Regions from separate parts of the Metabacillus indicus genome, predicted to be linked through region 3. Evidence: riboswitches for the same ligand, from Rfam matches in the RefSeq annotation. Region 3 holds a riboswitch; each other region holds the start of a gene.
What was found. Region 3 has a riboswitch for lysine ahead of ACK1LH_RS15485 (aspartate kinase). Riboswitches for the same ligand answer to the same signal wherever they lie in the genome.
Positions count from the first base shown of each region.

Region 1: linked by a shared signal. The riboswitch ahead of ACK1LH_RS17995 (amino acid permease) and the one ahead of ACK1LH_RS15485 (aspartate kinase) in region 3 are both predicted to bind lysine.
Region 2: linked by a shared signal. The riboswitch ahead of ACK1LH_RS17735 (Na+/H+ antiporter NhaC family protein) and the one ahead of ACK1LH_RS15485 (aspartate kinase) in region 3 are both predicted to bind lysine.

Region 1 covers NZ_CP176757.1:3,506,042-3,513,389, reverse strand. The annotation lists gene kdpB (potassium-transporting ATPase subunit KdpB) at 1-1,651, shown strand, start outside; gene kdpC (potassium-transporting ATPase subunit KdpC) at 1,671-2,255, shown strand; gene kdpDN (KdpD-like non-kinase potassium sensor) at 2,339-3,490, shown strand; gene ACK1LH_RS18000 (CBS domain-containing protein) at 3,507-3,923, shown strand; gene ACK1LH_RS17995 (amino acid permease) at 3,955-5,370, opposite strand; lysine riboswitch at 5,487-5,664, opposite strand; gene ACK1LH_RS17990 (twin-arginine translocase TatA/TatE family subunit) at 5,887-6,063, shown strand; gene ACK1LH_RS17985 (M3 family oligoendopeptidase) at 6,196-7,348, shown strand, end outside.
Region 2 covers NZ_CP176757.1:3,454,674-3,462,021, reverse strand. The annotation lists gene ACK1LH_RS17755 (sulfite exporter TauE/SafE family protein) at 1-298, shown strand, start outside; gene ACK1LH_RS17750 (bifunctional metallophosphatase/5'-nucleotidase) at 332-1,732, shown strand; gene ACK1LH_RS17745 (YunC family protein) at 1,794-2,096, shown strand; gene yunB (sporulation protein YunB) at 2,199-2,966, shown strand; lysine riboswitch at 3,088-3,270, shown strand; gene ACK1LH_RS17735 (Na+/H+ antiporter NhaC family protein) at 3,398-4,954, shown strand; gene ACK1LH_RS17730 (sodium-dependent transporter) at 5,171-6,676, shown strand; gene ACK1LH_RS17725 (methionine/alanine import family NSS transporter small subunit) at 6,676-6,780, shown strand; gene ACK1LH_RS17720 (M23 family metallopeptidase) at 6,819-7,348, opposite strand, start outside.
Region 3 covers NZ_CP176757.1:3,006,057-3,013,404, reverse strand. The annotation lists gene trxA (thioredoxin) at 18-332, shown strand; gene uvrC (excinuclease ABC subunit UvrC) at 614-2,398, shown strand; lysine riboswitch at 2,473-2,654, shown strand; gene ACK1LH_RS15485 (aspartate kinase) at 2,785-4,026, shown strand; gene ACK1LH_RS15480 (YslB family protein) at 4,077-4,493, opposite strand; gene ACK1LH_RS15475 (succinate dehydrogenase cytochrome b558 subunit) at 4,841-5,449, shown strand; gene sdhA (succinate dehydrogenase flavoprotein subunit) at 5,480-7,240, shown strand; gene sdhB (succinate dehydrogenase iron-sulfur subunit) at 7,244-7,348, shown strand, end outside.

The DNA.
Region 1 (7,348 bases), 500 kb from region 3:
GGTTATTGTATCACAGGGAGAGTTTATTCCAGGGGACGGTGAGGTTATCTCAGGTCTTGCATCTGTTGATGAATCAGCCATTACAGGAGAATCTGCTCCTGTTATTAAGGAAGCGGGAGGAGACTTCAACTCCGTAACAGGAGGAACAAAGGTGGTAAGCGATCAGATTAAAGTGAGAATCACAAGTGATCCGGGCGAATCCTTCCTTGATAAAATGATTGCTCTTGTTGAGGGGGCCGAGCGTCAGAAGACACCGAATGAAATTGCTCTGAATACGGTTTTAACAAGCTTGACACTCATTTTCATGATTGTCGTTGTAACACTTCCTTTTTATGCGAATTATCTCGGCTTTCAGCTTGAAATACCTGTTCTGATTGCACTGCTGGTTTGCCTGATTCCCACGACAATCGGGGGATTGCTCTCCGCGATCGGAATCGCCGGGATGGACCGGGTAACACAGTTTAACGTCATTGCGATGTCTGGTAAAGCCGTTGAAGCTGCAGGTGATATAAACACCATCATTCTGGATAAAACAGGTACGATTACATTCGGGAACCGCATGGCGAGTGAGTTCATTCCTGTGGGCAATGCCCCGATGCAGGACCTTGCCCAATGGACAGCCATCAGTTCGCTTGAAGATGAAACACCAGAGGGAAGATCGGTTCTTGAGCTGTTAAAGAACAAGCAGCTTTCATACAGAACGGATCTTGCAGATGGAGGAACGTTCATTGAGTTTAAAGCCGAAACACGTATGAGCGGCATGGATTTGCCTGATGGGACGACAGTAAGAAAAGGCGCGGTGGATGCCGTGAAGAAATGGGTTCTGTCACATGGAGGAGTCATCCCTGCTGATCTTGATAAAAAAACGGATGACATTTCTAAGGCCGGCGGTACGCCGCTTGCTGTAGCCATGAATGATCAGATCTTCGGATTAATTTATTTGAAAGATACGGTGAAGCCCGGAATGAAAGAGCGGTTTAACATGCTGCGCAGCATGGGGATTAAAACCGTTATGTGTACGGGAGATAATCCTCTCACAGCTGCCACAATCGCAAAAGAAGCGGGTGTTGACGAATTTATTGCAGAGTGCAAGCCTGAGGACAAAATCGAAGTCATTAAATATGAACAATCACAGGGCAAGCTTGTTGCCATGACGGGTGACGGCACAAATGATGCCCCTGCACTTGCACAGGCAGATGTAGGTCTTGCCATGAACAGCGGAACGGCCGCTGCAAAAGAAGCGGCGAATATGGTGGATTTAGATTCCAATCCAACGAAAATCATTGAAGTCGTCTCAATTGGAAAACAGCTGCTGATGACACGCGGAGCACTGACAACCTTCAGTATTGCAAACGATATTGCCAAGTATTTCGCCATTATTCCAGCCATGTTTATGCTCGCCATTCCGGAAATGAATATGCTGAATGTCATGAGACTTGATTCGCCAATCTCTGCGATCCTGTCGGCCTTGATTTTTAACGCAGTTATTATCCCGATCCTGATTCCTCTCGCAATGAAAGGTGTCAGCTATAAACCGATGAGTTCAAATGCCCTGCTCAGAAAAAATCTGCTGGTATACGGTTTCGGAGGAGTGCTGGTTCCTTTTATCGGCATTAAAATGATCGATCTTTGCCTTGCTGCATTTATATAGAAGAAAAGAGGTTTATACAATGGAAGAAAAACAATCAATAATAGGGCCGATTATCAGAATGACTCTTGTGTTAATGGCCTTCTGCGGCCTGGTATATCCGGTTGCGGTAACAGGAATTGCCCAGGCGGCTGCCCCTCATAAGGCAGATGGAAGTTTAATTTATGATGAGAATGATAAGGTGATAGGTTCTGAGCTGATGGGACAGACTTTTACAGAAGAAGGCTATTTCCACGGAAGAGTCTCAAGCATTGAATACAGCGGTGCAGGATCAGGCTCCAACAACTATGCACCATCCAATGAGGATATGCTGAATCGCACGAAGGAATCAATAATAGAGTGGAAAAAAAACAATCCTGAAACGAAAATCAGCGATGTACCGAATGACCTGCTGACAAATTCAGGCTCAGGTCTTGATCCGCATATTAGTCCAAAAGCAGCCTACGTGCAGCTCGATCGGGTTTCAGAAGAAACAGGAATTAACAAAGCTGAACTTGAAAAACTGATTGAAAAACATGTGCAGGGAAGGGAACTTGGACTGTTTGGAGAAGAAAGAGTGAATGTTCTTAAATTGAATCTGGACATAAAAAACATGATGAAACAATAAATAAGATCCGCCTCAGCTGCCGATTAAGCTGAGGCTGGATGTTTGTAAACAGCTGACGCGCTTATCATAGAGGAGGTGAAAATATGACGGAAAACCATCCATATTTCAGGCGAAAAACCCCGCAGGAGCTGCTTGATGAAATTGCAGAAATGAACCGGGGCAAACTGAAGCTTTATGTGGGAGCTGCCCCAGGGGTTGGAAAATCGTATAAAATGCTTCAGGATGCCCATGATTTAAAGCTTGAAGGCATTGATGCCGTCATCGGTCTGATTGAATGTCATGGAAGAAGAGAAACAGAGGATCTGATAAAAGACCTTGAAGTCATCCCGCTTAAAGAGATGAAATATAAGGGAAGCATTTTCAGAGAACTGCATGTGGAGGCCATTATTGAAAGAAAGCCGGCGGTTGTTATTATTGACGAGCTTGCCCACACCAATATACCAGGCTCTAAAAATCTTAAAAGGTATATGGATGTAGAAGAAATACTGGAAGCAGGCATCCATGTCATGTCCGCCGTCAATATTCAGCATCTGGAAAGTGTCCATGATATTGTTCAGCAAATTACGAGAGTAGCGGTGCGCGAACGCGTGCCTGATTTGTTTGTTCAAAGAGCAAGCGAAATCCAGCTGATTGATGTGACGCCTGAAACGCTGAGAAAAAGAATGTCAGAAGGTAAAATTTACGGCTCTGACAAGATAGAGCAAAGTCTCTCCCATTTCTTTACCGTTCCCAATCTTTCTGCTTTAAGGGAGCTCGCCCTTAGAGAAGTGGCGGACGATGTAGATGAAAAAATGGAGCAGATCAGCGGAAACCTTTCATATGGTCCCATAGGCGTACATGAAAAAATACTTGTCTGCGTGGGATACGGCCCTACAGCCGAAAAACTCATCAGAAGAGGCTGGAGGATGGCGAACCGGCTCCGTGCACAGCTTTTTATCCTCCATGCAGCAAAATTACCGGAAGAATCATTTACCCAGGAGATGAGAGAAAAAATGGAAAGGTGGAAGCTGCTGTCCTCTCAATTCAATGCGGTCTTTTTGCTTGAGCATGAGAGGAACCGTAAACCTGCAGACATCATCATAGAAACAGCAACGAAATACCATGTGACTCAAATTCTGCTGGGGCAGTCAGCAAGAACAAGATGGGAGGAAATCCGAAAAGGGTCTATCGTAAATACAATTATGAGAAAAACAGAAAACATTGATATTCACATTGTGTCAGATGGAAAAATATAGAGAGGACTTTTAAGAAATGAATATTGCTTTTTTCCTGATTCCAAAAAAGGAAGTTGTCTATTTGCCTATCCAGTCGACGATGCGTCAGGCGCTTGAAAAGATGGAATACCACCGCTATTCAGCGGTCCCTCTGCTTGATCAAGAAGGGAAATATGTCACGACGCTGACAGAGGGAGATCTGCTCTGGAAGCTGAAAAATACCCCAAACCTGAATTTTCATAACACAGAAAACATCCGGCTGACGGAAATCCCTTTTCACCGCAAAAACGAGCCCATTTCCATTCAGGCTGAGATGGAACATATTATTACAAGGGCCATGGAACAGAATTTTGTGCCAGTGACTGATGACAAAGGAATCTTCATTGGAATCATAAGAAGGAGGGAAATCATTGAGTATTGTGCAAGCCAGATGTTTGCTCCGGCAGCAAATTAAAAAGGCTGCATAATGGATGCAGCCCTTTTGGTTAAGCAGAGGCAGATTCTTCTTTTTTCATGTACTTTACAAGGAAAGGATAGATCACAAAGCCTGCAAGGAAAAGGCCTACGCCCAGAGCAAATGTTTTAAGGTCCGCTGTTCCGGTGACGATCACCCAGACAGAGTACAAGCAGGCAATGAACGCGATGATCCCGTCTTTTACACGTGAACCCTTTACCAGATCATACGTTTCTCCTTTAGCGATCAGCTTCAGGAAGAAGATGGAGGAGACAAGGTACGGGAAAAGATAAGCAAGTGTAGCTGACGTTGTCAGGAACGTATATGCTTCGCTGATGGTCCCTGAAATCGTTGAAAAAATAAAGATCTGCGACATTAAATTCGTTATCAGCAGGGCATTTTTAGGACTGCCTTTTTTATTGGTCTTTGCAAAGAATGCCGGGAAGATGCCTGACTTCGCAGCCTGATACGGCACTTCAGAAGAAAGCAGAATCCAGCCGATGGTGGAACCGAACAGGGACACAACGGCGAGCAGAGCCATTGCATTCGCTCCTGCATCTCCTAAAATAACGGAGAGCACATCGACGAACGGTTTGTCGGAGGTCTGCAGCTGGTCATGCGGAAGAACAGCCATGGTTATAAGTGTGATAATCAAATAGATGAAAACGGCAATGATTAAGCCGGTAATAGTTGCTTTTTTCACATCTCTCTGTGAGGATGCGCGTCCTGATAATATCACGGCAGATTCTACTCCGACAAACGCCCATAAAGTTGAGATCGCGGCGAATTGAATTTGACTTGTCAGTCCGAGGGTACTGCCGCTGTCTGTTTCAACCGGGAAATAAAATTCGCCGAACGCGGCAGTTTCAAGTGCAAATAATCCGGCAATGATAAACAGCATAAATCCAATGACTTTAGAAGCGGTAGCAGCAAAATTAAGCTTCCCTGCACCTGTCATGTTTGTGACAAGAATGGAATGAGTGCCCCAAAGCAGAATGGTACAGACAGCAAACGTTACTGCTCTCCCAAGCTGAACGTCCTGTGAGCCTATTGTAAAAAGAACAGATTTGTCCGACATAATCGGGAAAAAGGAAGATAAGTAGCCGGCAAAGCTGGTGATAATGGCAACATTGCTGATCCAGTTCGCGACCCAGTAGCCCCAGACCATACTGAAGCCTGCGACATTTCCTTTCTTAGGAGAATCAAAAAGGGCTTTCGCATAGCTTTGAGGACCTGCCGTCAAATCGGGTCTGCGGATAGAAAGATTGCCGAAAACAAGAGCAATCATCAGAACGCCGAATCCAGTGACAAGCCAGGCGCTCGTTACACCGAGAGGACTTGCCGTTTGTGCAAGTGTGCTCGGAAGCATGAAAATACCCGAACCGACCATATTTCCTACAACAAAGGCTGTTAACAGCCAGAAACCCCATTTTTTCTGTTTCAAAATGTGAAACCTCCTATGGAACACATACCTTATGATCAGTCTGTGTCATTCTTAATAAAAACAAACAAAAAGACGCACGGAAAAGTCCGTGCGCCACAGTACGCAAAAACTCACGATCATCTCCAGATAGCACTCCGCAGAAAAATCTGCGGCAGTCCGGCACCTGTTTAATGCCGTCCCAGCGTATAACAGTGTGGCTGTTATACACTTCGGCGCGAAGGCCTTTCGTCATGCGTTCATCAGCCCCACCGGCCTCATGCATGCTACTCTTCCAATCGCGCAACCTCTACCTCACTGAGATGTCGTGAGGATTTTTTAATGTTATTTTAATAGAATTAATTTAGCAGGGAGAAATAAGTTTGTCAACGAGATATACCATATAGCAATAATTGCATGATATCTTGAAATAATTGTCACCAAAACTTCACTTTGCATTGTACACAGGAATCTACTATAATTTACAAAGATAGCGTTTTCTTTCTATTTTTATGAAAATATGACATGGAAGAAGGTTACATGATGAACTTGGGATTCGGCGAAATCATGTTGATTGTGTTTGTGGCACTCCTGCTTTTCGGACCGAAAAAACTTCCGGAGCTGGGCAAAGCTGCAGGCAAAACACTGAGAGAATTCAAAAATGCAACAAAAGGTTTAATGGATGACGATGAGGTAAAATCAGATAAATCGGTGAAGTAACTAAAAACAGCCTGCAGGCTGTTTTTTTTGTATTTGAAAAGAGTAAGAATTATACAAAAATTCAAGCCGATGTTATATAATAGACCTGTCAGTTTATTTAGTGCAGCGAAATACTTAATGGGGGGTAAACTTATGAAAGCCGCTACATATGCAGAAACATGGAATTTGGATGTATTTTTTGAAGGAGGCAGCAAGTCTGAAAGTTTTAAGCGTCACTTAGAAGAGCTTGAAAAGGACGTTCCATTATTTCAGGCAGAGGCAGATCAGCTGGTTGTGCCAAGCTCAAAAGAGGATCACGTTTACCTTAATGAAATCCTTGACTCATTCCAGGGGATTGCTAAAAGAATTAGACAGGCGGGTGCTTTTGTTGGCTGCCTGCAGGCTCAGGATACAGAGGACAAACACGCTGCTGTTCTGAGAGGGAAAGTAACGCAGCTCAGCTCCCACTTTCAGAATGCACTCGCAAGCCTTGATCAAAAGCTTGTAAAAGTGGAGGATGGAGTCTGGGAAGAGCTTATTTTGACGGAAAGTCTTGCTGACCTTAGCTATGTGCTTACTGAACGCAGAAACAAAGCGAAGAATAAACTGCCGATGGAGCAGGAAACGCTGATTAATGCTCTTTCTGTTGATGGATATCATGCGTGGGGACAATTTTATGACACGCTCGTCTCAACAGTGAAAATTCCATTTAGAGAAGATGGAGAAATAAAAGAACTTTCAGTTGGCCAGGCAGCCAATAAATTCTCAAGCGGGGATCGTGAAGTCCGCAAGGCTGTATTTGAAGAGTGGGAAAAAGCATGGGGAAGCAAAGCGGATTTATTTGCACAGACGCTGAATCATCTTGCGGGCTTCAGGCTGAATGTCTACGAAAAGCGCGGCTGGAACGATGTGCTCAGCGAGCCGCTTGAAATCAACCGGATGAAGCGGGAAACGCTTGATGTGATGTGGAAGGTTATTTCTGAAAACAAGCAGTCTCTAGTGAAGTATTTAAAAAGAAAAGCAGAGCTTCTTGGGGTGGAAAAACTCAGCTGGTATGATCTTGATGCGCCGATCGGCGGCAAAGAGTCGAAGGTTTCCTACCAGGAGGGAGCAGAGTTTATTCTTGATCAGTTCTCAAACTTCGGGGAGGAGCTTACCTCTTTTACGAAAAAAGCCTTTGAAGACCGCTGGATTGAAGCTGAAGACAGACAGGGAAAGGCGCCGGGCGGATTTTGCACAAGCTTTCCGGAAAGCGATCAGTCCCGCATTTTTATGACGTTCTCAGGGACGCCTTCTAACATTGCAA
Region 2 (7,348 bases), 450 kb from region 3:
TGGCGGCGGTGCCCTGATGGTGCCTGCGATGATTCTCCTCTTTTTCTTCCCGGCACATATAGCTGTCGCAACGTCTATGTTTATTATTTTTCTCTCTGGTCTGACAAGCTCGGTTATGCATGCGGCTCTTGGAAATATAAACTGGCTGTTTGCTCTTGCTTTAATACCAGGAGCCTGGGCAGGAGGAAAAGCAGGTGCGCTGATTGCCTCAAAGCTTTCTGGAAAAGCGCTCATCAGTCTGCTCAGGATTGTCTTGATCCTTGCGGGACTTAAACTGATTTATGAAGGTGTTTTCTAAAACCTGAACACCTTTTTGAAAAGGGGACTATTGATGGCTGAGACCATTCATTTATATCATACAAACGATTTGCACAGTTATTTTGAGAACTGGCCTATGGTTGCTCACTACTTGAAGCGGATGAAAAAAGAGCATGCAGAAGATGGGGAAGAGATGCTGCTTGTAGATGTCGGAGACCATCTTGACCGTGTGCATCCAATCACGGAAGCTACGAATGGGAAGACGAATGTAGAGCTTTTGAACGGCTTAGAGTATGACGCTGTGACCATCGGCAATAATGAGGGGATAACGCTGCCGCATGATGCGCTGGATACTTTATATGACCGGGCAGCATTTCCGGTCATTCTTTCAAATCTTTATACAGAGTCAGGGGAGCGTCCCCGCTGGGTGGAGCCTTATAAAATCTTCTCTTTTGCAAACGGAACTAGAGCTGCCGTTCTTGGTGTCAGCGTCTTCTATGAGAAGTTTTATCAGCTTCTCGGATGGAAAGTAACGGATCCGTTTCAAAGTCTTCGCGAAACGCTGGAATTGATTAAAGACCAGGCGGATATCATCATTCTGCTTTCTCATTTAGGGATTAATGACGATGAACTCCTGGCTGCGGAATTCCCTGAAATTGACGTCATTTTAGGTGCCCATACCCACCACGTCCTGGAAAAAGGGAAGCTGGTGAATAATGTGCTTCTTACAGGTGCGGGGAAAAACTGCAGCTTAATCGGCCACGTGGCATTATCAGTTGACGGTGACACGCTTTTGTCAAAAACGGCAAATGTCATTTCAGTTGCTGCAGAGCCGGAATGTGAAGATGTAAAAGTGTTTCTTGATGCGGAGAGGAAGAAAAGCGATGAGATTCTGTCAGAGGAAGTGACAGTGCTTGACAGGGATCTCACGCTGGACTGGTTTGGTCCTTCTGACTTTACAGCCCTTCTGGCATCAGCCGTCAAGGAATGGTGCAAAGGCGATGTGAGCATGGTCAATGCCGGGCTGCTGCTGGAACCTTTACAAGCAGGCTCAGTGACGAGAAAAGACCTGCACAGGATCTGTCCGCATCCAATAAACCCCTGTAAAGTGCAGTTAAAGGGAGATGTCCTGAAAGAAGTGATTGCAGAATCACGGACAGAAAAAATTGAACAGTTGAGATTAAAAGGGCTTGGATTCAGGGGGAAAGTAATGGGCCGGATGATTTTTGACGGAATCGAGGTTCGCAGTGAGCAGAAATCAGACGGTTTAAATCACATTACGGGCATTCTTATACAAGGGGAACCGCTTGATCCTGACCGCACCTATGAGGTTGCGACAGTCGATATGTTCACTTTGGGCGTGCTTTACCCTTCCATTTACCATGCAGAAAAGAAAACCTATTATATGCCTGAAATGCTGCGTGATGTCCTTGCCTGGAAGCTGAAACAGGGACATTCGTACAAGAATGCCTAGTTTTCACACTCAATGCCTCCTGCCTTCATAAATTACAGAAGGAAGGGAGTGTGAAAGAACGATGGTATCCATGACACCTATTATGATTGGAAGTCATCAATTTACAGCTGTAACGGTTGCTTTGCCTAAAACAAATTTCATGGCTGTTACAAGCGACAAAGGGTACATTATGTGCGGCGCACTCGATGTAGCGCTGCTGAATGAAAAATTGAAAGAGCGGGGAATTATTGCAGGGAGAGCAGTCGGCGTCCGGACGATCGAACAGCTTCTTGATGCTCCGCTTGAATCCATTACCTTTGAAGCCGAAAACCGCGGAATCCACGTAGGAATGAGCGGAAGAGATGCCCTGCTTAGAATGCTCTGAGTCGAACTGTATAACATCATTGTTTTAATAGATAACTTCAAAAAAATAGCGTACATCCCTCCTTACATGCATAAATATAGCTTGTAAAGGGGGGATTTATTTTTGGCCAGATTCCGCAGCCGTCCTCATAAAAAAGGGCCGCTTCCTTTCAGATATGTATTCCTGCTTTCACTCGTCTTTTTTATCTTATCTACAGCTGCGGGGCTGTGGATTGTTAATAAGGGAATTGAACCGACATTAATGACGGTGGCTGAAACCGAAACAAAACGGATTGCGACACTTGTTATCCAGAATGCGATTAACAAGGACATTAAAGAAGATGTAGATGTGGATGAAATGTTCGTCGTTGATACGGATGAAAAAGGGAATGTGACGACAATCGATTTTAACGCCAAATTTGTCAGAAGCGTGCTTGCCAAGACAACCGACAAGATTCAGGCGAATTTAAGAGAAGCATCCAAAGGTAATATTGACGCGCTTGAACTGCCGGAGGGCGAGCATCTTACGAAAGATAAACAGGGCGAGGGAATCATCTACTCGATTCCGCTTGGCCAGGCAACGAATAATGCACTGATTGGAAACCTCGGTCCGAAAGTGCCCGTCCGTTTTTACGTTGTCGGTGAGGTGCAGACTGATGTGAAGGAAACGATTCAGCAGTATGGAATTAACAATGCGCTGATTGAAATAGCAGTTGAAATTGAAGTGAATGTCGAGGTGGTCATTCCGTTCTCCACAAGAACTGCTACAGTAAGAAACAACATCCCGATTGCGATTAAAGCTGTTCAGGGGCAAGTGCCAAGCTATTACAACGGGGGCGGAGGAAGCTCACCTCCTGCGCTTGAAGTTCCCGTGGAATCAACTGGAAGGTAAGTTGCTGTTGATAGATTAGGAGATTATTGATATAATCCAACTAGTTAATGAGCTGCTTTTTGGGGCTAAAGAAATATGTCCGTTAAATCAGCATACAAATTGAATACTTCACCTTGTCTCATGATGAGGTAGAGGCGCGAAAAAGAAGAGTAGATAGTGTGAGGATGACAACTGAGATCACTATACAAAAGGCTTTTTTGCCGAAGTTATGCAGCATGCGTCAACATCTGCACAGCTGGGGTTACCTTGAATAAGGGTAACACTGTCATTGCAGGGATATCTGCAATGGTGGGCTACTGATCGTGGAGGATAACATAACATTACCTAAAAAGAGTAATGATAGTTATTTTCTATCGTACTCTTTTTTATTTGCACTTTTTTATCCTTGCATCGTGCCGGTAGCCCCATTACTAATTCCAGGAGGTTTTACCATGTCAGGCACTATTTATTCAATTCTTCCCCCGATCATCGCCATTTTGATGGTCATACTTACTAGGAAAGTCCTTCTTTCACTCGGAGTCGGAATCCTTTCCGCCGCACTTATTCTTACAAACTTTTCAATAGGAGAGACCCTTTCGAAAATCTGGGGAGCTTTTAAAGCCATCTTTGTTGCAGACGGAGAGCTCAATACGTGGAATGTGTTCATTCTTCTGTTCCTGCTTATCCTTGGTGTTGTGACTGCGCTGATTTCCATATCAGGCGGAAGCAGGGCGTTTGGCGAATGGGCTCAAAAGCGTGTTAAAACAAGAGCTGGTGCTCAGTTTACTGCTGCTCTTCTGGGCATTATGATTTTTATCGATGATTATTTCAACGCACTGGCTGTAGGGCAGGTCAGCCGTCCGATTACAGACCGGCAGAAAGTTTCAAGAGCCAAGCTTGCCTATATTATTGATTCAACCTCTGCACCGGTGTGTGTTGTTTCACCGGTTTCAAGCTGGGGAGCGTATATTATTGCCATGATCGGGACGATTCTTGCAACCCACAGTGTTTCTGAATACACCCCTCTGTCTGCTTTTATGACGATGGTTCCTATGAATTACTATGTGTTCGCTGCACTGGCTCTAGTTTTTGCAACGGCCTACTTAAACATCAATCTCGGCAGCATGAAGTTTCATGAAGAGCGGGCTATGAAAGAAGGCGTATTGTTTGATCCTGAAAAAGAGCCGCTCGGAGATATTAAGGAAGATCTGCCTGTTAGTGATAAAGGCTCGATCGGAAATCTTGTCTGGCCGATTATTGCCCTGATTATTGGAACAGTAGGCGCCATGCTCTGGACCGGGTATGAAGGCGTTCTAGCAGAAGATGGCGTTAAAGTGACGCTTCTTACAATGTTTGAATACACGGATGTGGCGAAGTCGCTTGTCATTGGAGGACTTATCGGTCTCGTGGTTACACTTGGTTTATATTTAGGCAAAGGCATCTCTTCTGCCTACTTGCCAAAAGCTTTCCTTGAGGGCATTAAATCAATGCTTCCGGCCATTTATATTCTGACGCTTGCCTGGATGATCGTTGATTTGATCGGCCAGCTGAAAACAGGAGAATACCTTGCAGGGCTAGTAGAGCAGTCAAACATGAATACAGCCTTCCTGCCTGTCATTCTGTTCGTTCTTGCAGGTTTTATGGCGTTTGCTACAGGAACGTCATGGGGAACATTCGGCATCATGCTTCCGATAGCAGGCGAAATAACGGCTGCAACTGATATTTCGATGCTTCTTCCGGCAATGGCGGCTGTCCTTGCAGGAGCTGTACTCGGAGATCACTGTTCTCCTATTTCAGATACGACGATTCTATCCTCAACTGGAGCGGGAAGCCATCACATCGACCATGTGGTGACGCAGCTTCCATATGCAGTGTCAGGAGGAATCATGGCAGCTCTTGGATATTTAGTTCTCGGACTTACAGGAAGTATGATTCTGGGACTTTTGACAGTAATTGTGCTTTTAATTGTCTTTATCCTTATTTTCAAGAAAAAGGCAACAGCTGTTTAACAAATAGGAAAAAGGCAGAGTTCACGCGGACTCTGTCTTTTTTTTGCGAGAAAATATGACAGATTTATCATTTTACTATAATAAATTTCAAAAATCATTTTGACTTAGGCATAATGTCCGATTATACTATGTATAGTTATATTTAAATATCAGAAAATAATAAAAATTAAAATTCTTCCAAATTCGGAAGAAAAGGCTAAAGGGGGCTTTACACAAATGGATAATCGTCCACAGTGGGGAACAAGGGCAGGCTTTATTTTAGCGGCTGTCGGATCGGCAATCGGACTTGGAAACATCTGGCGTTTTCCTGGAGTGGCGTACGAAAACGGCGGAGGATCGTTTTTCATCCCGTACCTTTTCGCATTGCTGACAGCAGGTATTCCCCTGCTTGTAATGGAATTTACTCTAGGTCACAAGTACCGCGGTTCTGCACCTTTAACGTATGCACGGTTAAGCAAGAAGTTTGAATGGCTCGGATGGTGGCAGGTTGGAATAGCATTTGTCATTTCTACTTATTATTCTGTCATTATCGCATGGGCGATTTCATACAGCGGTTTTTCATTAAATTTAAGCTGGGGAAAAGACACTCAGACGTTCCTCTTTAATGATTACCTCCAAGCTGCAGCGCCTGGAGAACTTGGCGGATTTGCACCTGGAGTTCTCATTCCGCTCCTGATTGTATGGGTGGTTACACTTGGTGTTTTATTTGCCGGAGTTAAGAAAGGCATCGAGCTTGCAAACAAAATTTTCATTCCGACTTTAGTGGTCTTATTCTTAATTATTGTTATCAGAGCATTAACACTTGAAGGTGCTGCACTAGGTCTTGAGGCATTTTTCAAACCTGACTGGAGCATGATTGCAAACGGCAAAGTGTGGGTTGCTGCTTACGGGCAGATCTTCTTCAGTTTATCGATTGCATTTGCCATTATGGTTACGTACTCAAGCTATCTGCCTAAAAAATCGGATATTACAAACAATGCGTTCATTACAGGTTTCGGAAACTCTGCATTTGAGCTTCTTGCAGGAATCGGGGTTTTCAGTGCACTTGGTTTTATGGCCATGCAGCAGGGCGTTCCGGTAAGTGAAGTCGTTTCTAAAGGAATCGGTCTTGCATTTATCGTATTCCCGCAGATTATTAATGAATTCCCGGCATTTAACCAGCTTTTCGGATTCTTATTCTTCGCATCCCTGACGCTTGCCGGACTTACATCTCTCATTTCGATTGTTGAGACATTTGTTGCGGGTGTACAGGATAAATTCAATGTATCCCGTACGAAAGCCGTGCTGTTCGGAGGCGGAGTTTCAGCTATTATCTCTCTTCTGTTCGCAACAAGAGGCGGCATCAACTTCCTTGATGTAGCAGATGAGTTCATCAACAGCTTTGGTGTGGCTCTTGCAGGACTTGTAGAAGTAGTTGTTGTCATCTGGATCCTTAAGCAGGCAACAAATCTTCAAACTCATGCAAATCAGATTTCCGACATTCAATTAGGTTCTTGGTGGAAGATCTGTCTGGGTGTCATCACTCCAATCATCCTTGGCTACATGATGATTGATAAACTTAGAGCTGAGCCATACGGCGGAGGATCTTACTCAGGAGAATTCCTGCTTTACTCAGGCTGGCTCGTTGCAGCGGGCGCATTAATCGTCGGCATTCTGTTCTCCTTTATTTCATGGAAGAAGGATACAATTGAATTGCCGGCTGATAAGGAGGTATCACGCTGATGAGTGGTGGAGCTATTACAATGATGGTAGTCGGTATTGTTGTGATTTGGGGAGGTCTTGCAGCAAGCATTGCAAATGCAGTTGTGAAGGCCAAAAAGTCATAAAATGTTCGGGCCAGTCCTTAAAAGGGCTGGCCCGTTTCTTATTTACGCTTTCTGTACTCGGCACGTTCCCAAACCTTAAGCTGCGGAAAAGGGTCATAGGACCATTCTGTTCGTCCATTGTCCTTATACATTCCGTAATGAAGGTGCGGGGGGAACTTGCCGGATGTGCCTGGTGGGCCGTAGCCTGAGCTTCCCACAGAGCCGATGAGCTGCCCGGGTTCAACAATCTGTCCCACTTCAAGACCGTCTGCAAACCCATTTAAATGAGCAAAATAGTGATACGTGTTGGTGCTGTCGCGAATGCCGAGTCTCCAGCCGCCAAACATGTTCCACCCTTTCATTTCAATGATGCCATAGCAGGTGGAACGAACGGGAACACCGTAATTAGCAAAAATGTCGGTTCCTTCATGGATCCTTCTGCCGCCCCATCCGCGGGCATCTCCCCATGTGTTTTTGTAGCTGTAGTTAAATCTGATTGGAACCGGGAACGCATGCTGATCAAGATCCAGCCTGCCGTATTTTTTGAAAAGCTTCATATGTCCTGTAATTAAACCGATGGATTTATCGC
Region 3 (7,348 bases):
TTTAGGAGGAAATTACAATGGCAATTACAAATGCAACAGATCAAACATTCACAGCAGAAACTAGCGAAGGCGTAGTCCTCGTTGACTTTTGGGCTCCATGGTGCGGACCTTGTAAAATGATTGCTCCGGTTCTTGAAGAACTTGATCAGGAAATGGGCGACAAAGTGAAAGTTGTTAAGCTTGATGTTGATGAAAACCAGGAAACAGCAGGCAAATACGGAGTTATGAGCATTCCGACTCTGCTTGTATTCAAAAACGGCGAAGTTGTAGACAAAACGGTTGGATTCCAGCCTAAAGAAGCTTTAGCTGAACTACTTAACAAACACGCATAATTCGAAAACCTGCCTGAGATCATTCGGCTGGATCTTTCAAAATGAAAACCCAGGCTTACGAGCTTGGGTTTTTCGTTTCTCTTTCAAAAAGGAGAAAAAGCTCCTCTCCGATTCGAAAAATATGTCAATTATTGCTCAGGAAATGATTGCCCCGCTGCCTGTAAAACAGGCACGAATTCTCCTCTGACTGCGTCTGCAAATTAGCATGCATATCTCCGCACGACTCACAGACAGGAAAATGGTACAATATTGGAATAAACCTTATTAATGGAGTGTCCGCAATGGAGCAATTGATAAAAGAAAAGCTGGCCGTTTTGCCGGATCAGCCGGGCTGCTATTTGATGAAGGACCGTTTCGGCACCGTTATATATGTCGGAAAAGCAAAAGTGCTGAAGAATCGTGTCCGTTCTTATTTTACAGGCTCGCATGACGGGAAAACGCAGCGGCTTGTGAGTGAAATCAGGGATTTTGAATACATTGTAACCTCTTCAAATATAGAAGCGCTAATCTTAGAGCTGAATCTGATAAAAAAGCATGATCCAAAATACAATATCATGCTGAAGGATGACAAAATTTATCCGTTTATCAAAATCACCGGTGAAAGACATCCGCGGCTGATTGTTACCCGGAATGTAAAGAAGGATAAAGGAAAATACTTTGGGCCCTATCCGAATGTGCAGGCAGCAAGGGAAACGAAAAAGCTGCTTGACCGCCTCTATCCTCTTAGAAAATGTTCTACACTCCCTGATCGTGTATGCCTTTACTACCACATGGGACAATGCCTTGCACCCTGCGTCTACAATGTGACCCAGGAACAGAACAGGCAGATGGTGGACGAAATGACGCGCTTTCTTAAAGGCGGATTTAAGCAGATTAAAGAGGAACTTTCAAAGAAAATGCTGGCTGCATCTGAGAACCTTGACTTTGAACGTGCGAAGGAATTCCGCGACCAGATTGCCCATATTGACGCCACGATGGAAAAGCAAAAGATGACGATGAATGACTTTGTCGACCGTGATGTGTTCGGTTATTCGTACGACAAGGGGTGGATGTGCGTTCAGGTGTTTTTTGTAAGACAGGGCAAGCTGATTGAACGGGATATTGCCATGTTCCCGCTTTATCAGGAACCGGAAGAAGAGTTTTTAACCTTCCTCGGCCAGTTTTACTCAAAGAGCAATCACATTCTTCCTAAAGAAATACTGCTTCCGGACAGCGTTGACCGGGAGATGGCTGCTGAGCTTCTCGGAGTCACTGCGACGCAGCCTCAGCGGGGAAAGAAAAAGGATCTCGTTCTGCTTGCACATGAAAATGCGAAAATTGCCCTTAAAGAAAAATTCTCGCTGATTGAGCGCGATGAAGAACGAACGATAAAAGCGATCGACCAGCTGGGTGAAAAAATGGGTATTTATACGCCTGCAAGAATTGAAGCCTTTGATAATTCAAACATTCAGGGTACAGATCCGGTATCGGCCATGATCGTTTTCATTGACGGGAAGCCTGCTAAAAAGGAATACAGAAAGTATAAAATTAAAACCGTTAAAGGCCCTGATGATTATGAGTCGATGCGGGAAGTTGTCCGCAGACGATATACGCGCGTCCTGAAAGAAGAACTTCCGCTTCCTGACTTGATTATTATTGACGGGGGAAAAGGCCACCTTGCAGCAGCTCAGGATGTGCTTGAAAATGAGCTTGGCTTGACCATACCTGTAGCAGGCCTTGTAAAGGACGACAAACATAGAACATCCAACCTCATGGTCGGCAGTCCGCCTGAAATTGTGGAGCTTGAACGAAACAGCCAGGAGTTCTATCTCCTCCAGCGCATTCAGGATGAGGTTCACCGGTTTGCGATTACTTTCCACAGGCAGACGCGCGGAAAGACCGCTTTTCAATCGATTCTGGATGACATACCCGGCGTTGGCGAAAAGCGCAGGAAGGTCCTGCTGAAACATTTCGGGTCTGTGAAAAAAATGAAAGAGGCAAGTATTGAGGACATTATCGCTGCAGGCATGCCTTCAAATACCGCAGAATTAATCTATGAAAAACTGCAGGAAAAAGAAGAAGCATAAAATGTTCTTGCTTTAAGCAGTAAGGTTTGCTAAAATTTTAACTAATTTCATAAATCAGATCGTTTAGTTCGTTAAATGACGGTAGAGGTGCGGACTTCAAGAGTAGCGCGTCAGAGGAAAATGGATTCCTTTGAAGACGCGTGAAAGGGGAGCGCCGCCGAAGCAAAGAAAGACCCATTTCTTCTCTTTGCTGGTTTTGCGTTTAAGAGACGCAGGATTGTCAAGAAGATGTTTTTCTTGGAGCGCTATCTCATTGTATGAATGAAGTTCCATTATTCGTTTATGCAAGCAATGAGATAGAGAATCTCATTGCTTTTTTTGCGTTTTCCGGGATTCTCCCTTTTACTTGCTGACGATCAAATAAGACTTGAAAGGCGAGAGGCGATATGGGTTTAATTGTACAAAAATTTGGGGGCACATCAGTTGGTTCTTCGGAGAAAATCATGAATGCTGCCAACCGTGCAGCTGAAGAAAGCCAAAAGGGCAACAGTGTTGTTGTCGTTGTATCGGCAATGGGGAAAACAACGGATCATTTAGTATCACTTGCAGCTGAAATCACACAAAAACCAAGCAAGCGCGAAATGGACATGCTGCTTTCAACAGGAGAGCAAGTGACCATCTCTCTACTGACAATGGCTTTGCAGGCGAAAGGCTATGACGCTGTTTCCTATACAGGCTGGCAGGCCGGCATCAGCACAGAGCACGTCCATGGAAATGCGAGAATTTCCGGAATTGATACAGAGAAAATAGAAAAACGGCTTTCTGAAGGGAAAATCGTCGTTGTTGCCGGATTTCAGGGCTTTGCAGACGGCAGCGAGATTACGACTCTTGGACGCGGAGGATCCGATACAACAGCAGTTGCCTTAGCAGCGGCGCTGAAAGCGGACAAATGCGATATTTATACAGATGTGACGGGTGTTTACACAACCGATCCGCGCTTTGTAAAAGGGGCAAGAAAGCTTGAGGGAATTTCCTATGATGAAATGCTTGAGCTCGCTAACCTGGGAGCGGGTGTCCTGCATCCGCGTGCAGTTGAATTTGCCAAAAATTACGGAGTACCGCTTGAAGTCAGATCCAGCACAGAAGCCGAACGGGGCACGCTTATTGAGGAGGAAACAGATATGGAACAGAATTTAATTGTAAGAGGCATTGCATTTGAAGATCAGGTGTCAAAAGTGACGGTTTGCGGGCTGCAAAACGGATTGATGGCTCTTTCCACCATTTTCAAAACACTCGCAAGCCACGGAATCAATGTGGATATTATTATTCAAAGTACAGCAAACGCACAGATTGCTTCTCTTTCATTCTCTGTTAAAACAGGTGAGGTCGAAGAGACCGTGCACGTTCTTGAAACGTATAAGGAGGAACTCGGATTTGAACGGATCGAATTTGAAAACGGCCTGGCCAAAGTCTCGATCGTAGGATCCGGAATGGTCTCAAACCCGGGAGTTGCCGCGGAAATGTTCCATGTTCTTGCGAAGGAACAGATTGAGGTGAAAATGGTCAGCACGTCAGAAATAAAAGTTTCAACGGTAGTCGGCCATGCTGATATGGTGAAAGCGGTAGAAGCGCTGCACGACGCATTTGAACTTTCAGAGCAGCCGGCAGGTGTCCTTGGCGCCAACTGAGAGCTTTGATGAAAATAAAAAAAAGGGCGGGTATCATGAGTACCCGTCCTTTATTCGTTTTCAAACTCCATGTCTTTGTAGTCCCATTTCACAGTAAAGTGAACTTTGTCCGCACGTTTTTTAACATGCTCATATGTTTCGGTGATCTGCTTGTTCATGCGCTGCACCTGCTGGGCGATGAAACCTGCTTCAAGCTGGAACGAAGGTTCTTTCATCGTTTTAAATCTTGCCTGGATCAGTTCGCTTTGCAGCTGAAATTCCATTTCGTCTTTTTTCTTATGTACAAGTGAAAGGTTTCCAAAGCCTGCGAGCGAAAAGAAAGCGATCAGCTCGTCGATGGATTCTGCCGGATACTTCCGCGCAAGGCTCTTGCCTGCCCAGTACATCATGGAAGCGGACTCGTTCCCCAAAATGTCAGGAATAAGCACTTCTCTAAGGAGTTCATATGCAAACGCAGGCACCTGCATATCTCTGAGCTGTGCCGTGTCAATTTGTTCTTTCGTTTTTTTCACATTCTTCCCCTCTTTCTGATTTTTATTATATATCAAGATGCGGCATGAGGCACATGCAATAAAAGTAAATTATCTGACCGATAAGCGCTAGATTAGTATTTTAAGAAAATAAAAATTGTTTGAAAAAGAGATTTGTCACAAAATTAAAATTTATGAACACGTTTTCTTGACGCTGTACCGCGTGAGGAGTACAATAAATTTGTCACATTTTATCATACAATGTTTATTTTTTTAAAAGATTGCCGGGGAATAGGAGAAACATTAAAAAAAAGATTTTAAGATTACTAGGGGGTTATGTTGAGATGGCTGGAAACAGAGAGTATTTGAACCGAAGACTTCATTCCTTGCTTGGAGTGATTCCGGTTGGCGTCTTCTTAATTCAGCATCTTGTTGTAAATAACTTTGCAACAAGAGGAGAAGAAGCATTTAACAATGCTGCACATTTTATGGAAAGCTTGCCGTTTAGAATTGTTCTGGAGACATTTATTATATTCCTCCCGCTTTTATACCATGCAATCTACGGAATTTACATTGCGTTTACAGCGAAAAACAACGTCAGCAAGTTCGGATACTTCCGCAACTGGATGTTCATGCTTCAGAGAATCTCAGGTGTTATTACACTGATTTTCGTTTCATGGCACGTGTGGGAAACAAGAATTGCAGCTGCCTTTGGAGCAGAAGTGAATTTTGATATGATGGCCTCTATTTTCAGCAATCCATTCATGATTGTTTTCTACGTAGTTGGTGTAGTATCAACAATCTTCCACTTTGCAAACGGCCTGTGGTCATTTGCTGTGAGCTGGGGAATTACAGTCACTCCTAGATCACAATTGATCTCCACTTACGTGACAATCGCACTTTTCCTTGCACTGTCCTACGTTGGAGTCAGCACTATTTTTGCATTTGTTTGATGAGTACTAGAATCAAAGGGAGTGGGCCAGATGAGTAAAGGTAGAATTATTGTCGTCGGAGGCGGTTTGGCAGGCCTGATGGCAACCATCAAAGCAGCAGAATCCGGCGTTCATGTAGATTTATTTTCGTTAGTACCAGTTAAGCGCTCTCATTCCGTTTGTGCACAGGGCGGAATCAACGGCGCTGTAAATACAAAAGGAGAAGGCGATTCTCCGTGGGAGCATTTTGATGATACCGTTTACGGCGGGGATTTCCTTGCCAACCAGCCTCCTGTAAAAGCGATGTGCGAGGCGGCTCCGTCAATCATTCACTTGCTTGACCGCATGGGTGTCATGTTCAACCGTACACCGGAAGGGCTTCTTGACTTCCGCCGTTTTGGAGGAACGCAGCATCACCGCACGGCATTTGCCGGTGCAACAACAGGTCAGCAGCTTCTGTATGCGCTTGATGAGCAGGTCCGCCGCTATGAAGTGGCAGGTCTTGTTACAAAGTACGAGGGCTGGGAATTCCTTGGAGCCGTTGTCGATGACGATGGTGTATGCAGAGGTATCACCGGTCAGGATTTAACAAGCATGGAAATCAAGTCATTCCGTTCCGACGCTGTCATCATGGCAACGGGCGGACCTGGAATCATCTTCGGAAAATCAACAAACTCTGTCATCAACACGGGATCAGCAGCTTCCATCGTCTATCAGCAGGGCGTTCACTATGCAAATGGCGAGTTCATTCAGATTCACCCGACAGCTATTCCGGGAGATGACAAGCTTCGCCTGATGAGTGAATCAGCCCGCGGAGAAGGCGGACGCGTCTGGACGTATAAAGACGGGAAGCCATGGTATTTCCTTGAGGAAAAATATCCGGCATACGGAAACCTTGTTCCGCGTGATATCGCAACACGCGAAATTTTCGACGTGTGCGTCTCTCAAAAGCTCGGCATCAATGGCGAGAACATGGTCTATCTTGATCTGTCTCATAAAGATCCGAAAGAGCTTGACATTAAGCTTGGAGGCATCATCGAAATTTATGAAAAATTCATGGGTGATGACCCGCGCAAGCTTCCAATGAAAATCTTCCCTGCTGTTCATTACTCAATGGGCGGTCTGTGGGTTGACTATAATCAGATGACGAATATTCCCGGCTTATTTGCTGCGGGAGAATGTGATTACTCCATGCACGGCGCAAACCGTCTTGGTGCGAACTCCCTTCTTTCAGCCATCTACGGCGGAATGGTGGCAGGTCCGAAAGCGGTTGACTATATCAGCGGCTTAGATGCTTCTGCTGAAGATCTTTCATCTGCTGTATATGACGCTCATGTGAAGCAGGAAGAAGAAAAATGGCAGAACATCATGAACCTTGACGGAACTGAAAATGCCTACGTGCTTCATAAAGAGCTTGGCGAATGGATGACTGACAATGTAACGGTTGTCCGCTACAACGACAAGCTTCTGAAAACCGATGAGAAAATCCAAGAGCTGATTGAACGCTATCAGAATATCAATATTAATGATACGGCGAAATGGAGCAACCAGGGTGCTACGTTTACCCGCCAGCTTCAGAACATGCTTCAAATGTCCCGCGTCGTGACATTGGGCGCCTATAACCGCAACGAAAGCCGCGGAGCGCATTACAAGCCTGAATTCCCTGAACGAAATGATGAAGACTTCCTTAAAACGACGATGGCTACGTTTGCCGGTCTGACTGCTGCTCCTAAGTTCCACTACGAAGAAGTGGACGTCAGCTTAATCGAACCGCGCAAACGCGACTACTCGAAGAAGAAAAAGGGGGAATAAGAAATGAACAGTGAAAAGAAAGTAGTTCGTTTTATTATTACTCGCCAAGATGAGCCCGGTGCCGCCCCTTATGATGAAACATTTGAAATTCCTTACCGTCCGAATATG